Flexistipes sp.: one gene and its partner. The main gene of each other region encodes a partner of the protein of the gene in region 2 in a complex. Links are inferred from orthologs where the notes say so. Each region holds a gene or a part of one and is shown on either strand. Other genes may lie near its edges.

The links.
Region 1: the proteins of tsaE (region 2) and tsaD are in contact, whole or in part, in a crystal structure (PDB 6N9A), measured with the Thermotoga maritima proteins. The link is inferred for Flexistipes sp. from one-to-one orthologs. Residues at the interface, in WP_004082108.1 of Thermotoga maritima: Leu37, Gly38, Lys46, Lys57, Val59, Lys60, Ser61, Thr63, Phe64, Thr65, Leu66, Met67, Val69, Pro71, Tyr82, Arg83, Leu84, Asp86, Asp88, Phe89, Asp93, Ile128, Asp130, Glu131, Arg134; in WP_004082750.1 of Thermotoga maritima: Cys10, Asp11, Arg49, His50, Leu82, Gly84, Gly135, Gly136, Glu154, Thr155, Leu156, Asp157, Asp158, Ser159, Glu162, Asp165, Lys166, Arg169, Leu170, Tyr175, Lys213, Thr214, Leu217, Tyr218, Gln221, Arg222, Asn324.

The regions. Positions count from the first base shown.
Region 1 is NZ_JAXKVW010000008.1:46,057-49,392, reverse strand. What follows is about bases 101-3,099. They hold tsaD (tRNA (adenosine(37)-N6)-threonylcarbamoyltransferase complex transferase subunit TsaD), read left to right. Parts: upstream 101-1,103; coding sequence 1,104-2,096; downstream 2,097-3,099. Other genes in these bases: UMU13_RS06920 (tRNA dihydrouridine synthase), read left to right, coding at 2,068-3,045; UMU13_RS06930 (divergent polysaccharide deacetylase family protein), read left to right, coding at 101-1,107. Also shown: more of UMU13_RS06930, read left to right, coding at 1-100.
Region 2 is NZ_JAXKVW010000010.1:80,978-84,313, forward strand. The notes cover bases 338-3,336. They hold tsaE (tRNA (adenosine(37)-N6)-threonylcarbamoyltransferase complex ATPase subunit type 1 TsaE), read left to right. Parts: upstream 338-1,625; coding sequence 1,626-2,048; downstream 2,049-3,336. Other genes in these bases: UMU13_RS08140 (NAD(P)H-hydrate dehydratase), read left to right, coding at 338-1,648; UMU13_RS08150 (hypothetical protein), read left to right, coding at 2,164-2,376; UMU13_RS08155 (hypothetical protein), read left to right, coding at 2,348-2,626; UMU13_RS08160 (valine--tRNA ligase), read left to right, coding at 2,636-3,336. In the rest of the region: rfaE1 (D-glycero-beta-D-manno-heptose-7-phosphate kinase), read left to right, coding at 1-134; more of UMU13_RS08140, read left to right, coding at 131-337. UniProt on the Escherichia coli protein: Required for the formation of a threonylcarbamoyl group on adenosine at position 37 (t(6)A37) in tRNAs that read codons beginning with adenine.

The DNA of each region.
Region 1 (3,336 bases), on a different replicon or contig from region 2:
ATAGTGGGGGGGATTTTTTTGATAATGATTGGAATCATTGCTGCATCCATTATCAATATAAGACTGCAAAAACTTCAAACGGAATATTCCGGTAATAAGGACGCCACAGTAAAAGTTCAGTCTCCGGCTGAGATTGATAAAAAAATCAAACTTTTTTTGTACGACCACGAAATAAGTAAAGAAAGGGTTGTAAGTAAAAATATTAAAAATACGAGCGAAACTGATTATATTGAATATACAATTAGACTCAGTGAATATGAGTTGAGTTCTTTGAGGAACTCTTTGATAAATTTTTTCACCAAAAACAATTTTGACTTCAGTGAAGATGATGCTTTATTTTTCCACAAAACCGGTTTAAATATCACATTCAATTTAAAAACCACACCTATGAAAGAAAACTATACAGATAATTATGACATTAATAACGGTAATATCGATTATAAGGCAAATATGGCAATAATTTTGGATGATTCAGGGTATAATCTGGATTTGGCAGAAAAGGCTGCATCCATAAAATATCCGCTGACACTTTCCATTATTCCATATACACCTTATGACCGAGAAACTGCAGAAATTGCCAGAAAGCATGATAAAACCGTTTTTCTTCATCAGCCGATGCAGCCGAAATCATACCCGGATACAGAGCCCGGGAAAGGTGCCATTCTTTTGAATACACCCGAAACATTAATCAAAATACTGATTGATAAGAATGTGGAGCAAATAGGCAAAATTGACGGAGTGAACAATCACATGGGATCTGCACTGACAGAAAACAGACTGAAAATGAGAGAATCCCTGAAATACATAAATAAATATACAAATACCTTTGTGGACAGTCACACTTCAGCTGATACTGTAGCGTATAAAATATGTAAAGAAATGAAGATGAACTGCGGTATCAGTGAAAAATTTATTGATAACAGCGGAGACCTGAAATATATAAAAAACAAACTTATAGAAAGCGCCGAACTTGCACTCAAACAAAAAGAATTAATAGTAATCGGACACCTTAGACCCAAAACGGTAAATGCTCTGATCAAATTTCTCCCCGAGATAGAACAGATGGGGGTTAAAATAGTGCCCGTTGAAAAGGTTATACAGCAGTGATTTTTTTGGGAATTGAAACTTCGTGTGATGAAACCTCGGCAGCAGTTTATGATTCCGACAGCGGAATAAAATCCAGTGTAATATCTTCTCAGATTGATATCCATTCACGTTACGGAGGTGTGGTCCCGGAAATTGCTTCGAGAAACCACGCACTTAAAATAGAAACTGTTTTTTATGAAGCAATTGAGAAGGCTTTAATCTCTGTGAGTGATATTGACGCAGTAGGTGTAACAAGAGCTCCCGGTTTGATAGGTGCACTTTTTGTCGGTGTTTCTTTTGCCAAAGGACTTTCATATGCTTTAAAAATACCGTTGATTCCTGTCAACCACCTTTCGGCACATATAATTTCCGCCGAACTCACTCATCCGGAATTGGCACCCCCATACACAGGACTTATTATTTCAGGAGGGCATTCACATATTTACCAGGTGGACAAATCATATAACTTTCGTTTGTTTTCACACACTGTGGATGATGCTGCAGGGGAAGCCTTTGACAAGGTGGCAAAGATGATGGGGCTGGCTTATCCCGGAGGACCGGCCATCGAAAGCCTTTCACGAAAAGGCAACCCGGATGCTGTGAATTTTCCGGTTGCAATGAAAGCTCAAAACAACATGAGCTTCAGCGGACTGAAAACAGCTGTTATGAACTGTTTAAACCAAGGATATTTCACAAAGGCTGACATAGCTGCATCCTTTCAAAGTACACTGGTGCGAACACTTATAAATAAATCTCAAATAGCATTAAAACACTTCAATTCTGACAAACTTGTTATTTCCGGCGGCGTTGCCTGCAACGGATACCTCCGGGACAAATTTCACGAATATTTTAAAGACTCCTGCGACATTTATTTTCCTTCAAAATATCTTTGTACAGATAACGGCGATATGATATCCTATGCCGCATATAAATTTATGCATTTAAGAAAATTTTTAGATATAAAAGGTACCGCCAGAGACAATGAAAGCAGTATTAACACAATCATCTGATTTAAAAACCTTATTGAAAAAAGAACCCCTCGTTGCAGCACCTATGGCAGGGATAACAAACAGAAGTTTCCGTAAAATTCTGAGAAAATTCACAAACGGTCTTATTTACACTGAAATGGTATCAGTGGAAGGGCTAAAAAGGCAAATTGATAAAACAGTGGATTATATAAGGTTAACCCCTGAAGATAATCCCATAATTGTCCAGCTATTTGGCTTCAATGAAAATTCATTCCACGATGCTGTTAAAATAACAGAAGAAATTTCATCCCCCTATGGTTTTGACATCAATATGGGCTGCCCGGTGAAAAAAGTATTAAAAACCGGAGGAGGCTCAAATCTACTGAAAAACATAAAACAGGCTGAACGGATTATAAAAAATGCCAGAAAAGCGACAGAAAAAAAACTGACGGTTAAAATTCGTCTGGGATGGGACAGAGAAAATCTTGTCTTCAGGGAATTGATAAAGATGGCTGAGAATGAGGGTGTGGATGCAATATGCATTCATGCCAGGGCAAAATCTGAACTGTTCACAGGAGCGGTGGATTACAGGGCTTTAGAAACTGCTGCGGAACTGGCAAAAATACCTGTAATCGGAAACGGCAATGTCTGCGACCCCAGTGGATATAAAAGAATGTTGAATACCGGTGTCTCAGGGGTGATGATAGGAAGAGCGATTATGAAAACACCCTGGATTTTTCAGGCATTACGGGAAAATAAACATCCTGAAAACTTCCTCAGCAAACAAGAACTTTACAATCTTTTAATGGAGCTTAAAGATTTTGAAGCGGAGGAAAAAGGGGCTCACTATATAAATCTCCTGAAAAAATATGCTGTGTTTTTCTCCAAAAGCTCCCCGGGGGCATCCAACTTCAGAAACCGGCTTTACTCCACCGATAATGAAAAAGAATCATTAAAAATAATAGAAGAGTTTTTCAATTCAAACACATAGACTTTTACAAGTCTTTACGAGCATTGACAACGACGAAGCAATCTCATCTACAGGGAATGAGATCGCCACTGGCTTCCGCCCTCGCGATGACAGCATTGAGGCCTTGAGTAACTGCCTTATTGCCACCCTGTAAGACCTTTGAATAATGTATTCTTATAAATTTTACCACCCCTTAATCCCCTCCTAACTCTTTGATAAGAGGGGAGATAAAACTCCTCCCCTAATTTAGGGGAGGTTGGGTGGGGTACTTATTCAAAGGTCTCCCTGTAGCATCTGAGCATAGCGAAGATA
Region 2 (3,336 bases):
ACCTCAGAATAGCTGCGGTGCTGGCAAATACGGCTGCTGGTGTGGTTGTGGCGAAAATCGGTACTGCCACAGTTACTACTGACGAACTAAAAAACAACCTTCCTTACTCAGTTAAAATGATGGGGGTGGTATGATGGAAATTTTAGATTCCGTTCAAATGGCAAACGCCGACAAATATACTATTGAAAAGATAGGTATCCCCTCCACAGTTTTAATGGAAAACGCTGCATCAGGAATTGCGGAAGTCATTAAGAACCTTGATGTAAAAAAAGATAAAATAGCTGTCTTCGCAGGCTCCGGCAACAACGGGGGAGACGGTATTACTTTGACCAGAAAGTGTTATGACGCCGGTTACAAGATTGATTTATATTTAACATCACCCCCGGAAAAACTTAAAGGAGACCCCCTTTTAAACTACAATATACTGCAATATTATCCAGTTCGCATCTTTAATGCCTTTGAAGACAAACTGCTTGAAGATTATGATATTATTGTGGACTCCATCTTCGGCACAGGTTTGACCAGACCGGTTGAGGGGAAATATAAGTCGCTGATAAAAAAATTAAACGAACTTCCCGGATTTAAAATCGCCATTGACATGCCTTCCGGCCTGGCGGGTAATACAAATGCAATCATCGGTGAATGTTTCCGCGCAGATGTTACTGTTACAATGTGCAGAGCCAAAATCCCTCACAAAATTTATCCGGCTAAAAAATTCTGCGGTAAAGTTGAAATTGTGGACATATCGATACCGGACTTTGCTGTGGCAAGTGTAAAACCTTATATATATGAAATTACAAAAAATAATATTGAAAAACTCAACAAAAGAGAGTCCGACAGCCATAAAGGGAAATTCGGGCATGCAGTTATAATAGGAGGCTCAGCAGGAAAAACGGGAGCCGCTCTTATGGCCTCAAAATCATGTGCAAAAGCCGGTGCCGGGCTCACAACAACCGTTATTCCTTCTGCTCTGAATCTTGCAGCAGAACTTGGGAATCCTGAAGTCATGAGCTTTCCTGCCGGCAGTGGAGATTATTTCAGGGAGAATGATGCAAAAGATGTAACAGAGTTTATAAATGACAAAACTGTTGCCGCAATAGGTCCGGGGATGGGCAGAAACGATAAAACTATAGAATTTATAAAGCAGATAATCGCAGCTACAAACCTGCCGCTGGTGATTGATGCAGACGGCTTATACGGACTCGACCAAGATGATTTTGAAAAACTAAGGTTCAGAAGCATAATCACACCACATATCGGTGAATTCGCACGAATCGTTAACAAAACCAACGAAGAAGTGATAAATAACAAATTAGAGTTGGTACGCGAATTTTCCACTAATTACGGCATCGTTACCGTTCTAAAGAGTGCTGACACAATTATCGGTATGCCGGATGAAACAACTTTTGTGTTGAACACCGGTACTCCGGCTCTGGCAAAAGGTGGAAGCGGAGACTGTCTGACAGGATTGATAACTTCTTTTGTAAGCCAGAACTGCACTTTTAAAAACTCAGCTGTTTACGGTGTATGGATTCTGGGCAAAACTGCCGAGCATTTAACAAAAACTTACAATGAAAGAACAGTACTTGTATCAGACTTAATAGATAATCTCTGGATAGAAATAAATGAATTATACAGAAACAACTAATGATATAAACGAGTTATCAGAAATTGTAGAGAAATATAAAGATAAACTCCTTGATAATATTATTTTACTCAACGGAGAATTAGGAGCAGGCAAAACAACATTTGTCAAAAAATTTGCCGAAGCCGTTTGTTCAAACTATACTGTCTCAAGTCCTACATTCACAATCATGCAGAAATATCAAACAACAGCAAATCCAATCTATCATTTTGATTTATACAGAATAGAGTCTATCGATGAGCTTGAAATGACCGGATTTTTCGAATATATAGAGTATCCCGGTACCATTTTTATCGAATGGGCAGAAAAATTTGACATCGGAAGTTTTTTGGATAATTTTATCACGATTAACATAAAGCAGCTGGAAGATGGAAAAAGGGAGTATTTTATAGAAATTTTTTAAAGGTAGTTGAGGTAGTTAACCTGTCCGTCTACTAAGGAGGGCACTGTTAGCAGAGATAGTTGCAAGAACCTCGAGTGCTGAACGTTGAACATTGAACCAAAACAAGGAGTTATTTATGGAGCCTCTTTTTTGCCCTTATTGCGGGGAAAAAAATCTGGAAGAACTGGATCCCACTGAAATAATGGTGGATGACGACCTTTGGATAATTTATCACTATGAATGTCAGGATTGTGCTGAAGTCTTTGACAAAATTTTATTAAGGGATCAAGATTTGATGGGTGACATTCTGGAGGATTCGGATGAAAACGAAGACGGGTTCTGGAGTTGATTTGCTGGAGGATTTCCTGGATGAAGATCTGAGCACTTTTAATATTATCCGTGAAGGTCTCGAAGATCTTAATCTTTACCTGGCCGAAATAGAAAAAATATCCAACAGGCTTAATTCAGATAAGGCTGAAAAAAATGATTTGATACTCACATATAAACTCAGTATCATAGAAAACAAATTATCCAAGCTGAATACTGTTTTATCAGAGAGAATAAGCAACTGTATCAGAGACAAAAGTAAACTTTCATAAGGAGAGGGAATGAGTAATCATGAGTTACCCACAAGAATAAAACCAAACGAATATGAGAAGAAGATTTATGATGAATGGCTTGAAAAAAATATTTTTCATGCTGACGAAAATTCTTCAAAACCACCCTACTCTATAGTTATCCCCCCTCCAAACGTGACAGGCTCTTTACATATGGGGCACGCTCTCAACAATACCCTGCAGGATATTCTGATCAGATTTTACAAACTTAACGGCTACGAAACTCTTTGGATGCCGGGAACAGATCATGCTGGTATTGCAACTCAAAATGTTGTTGAAAAACAGTTAGCCGAAAAAAATATATCAAGGCACGAAATCGGCAGGGAAAAATTTATAGCAAAAGTCTGGCAGTGGAGAGAGGAATCCGGAGGTCAGATAATAAATCAGTTAAAGAGGCTGGGTGCATCCTGTGACTGGGAAAGGGAACGTTTTACAATGGACAAAGGTCTTTCCCGGGCAGTGAGAAAGGTTTTCGTAACCCTTTATAATGAAGGGCTTATCTACAGATCCAACTATATTATCAACTGGTGTCCACGCTGCCATACTGCGCTAAGCGATTTAGAAGTTGAACACGAAGAAAAAGAAGGTGCTCTTTATTACATCAATTATGATGTTAAAGAAACGGGGGAGAAACTTCTTATAGCAACCACCAGACCTGAAACCATGCTCGGTGATTCAGGTGTGGCAGTAAA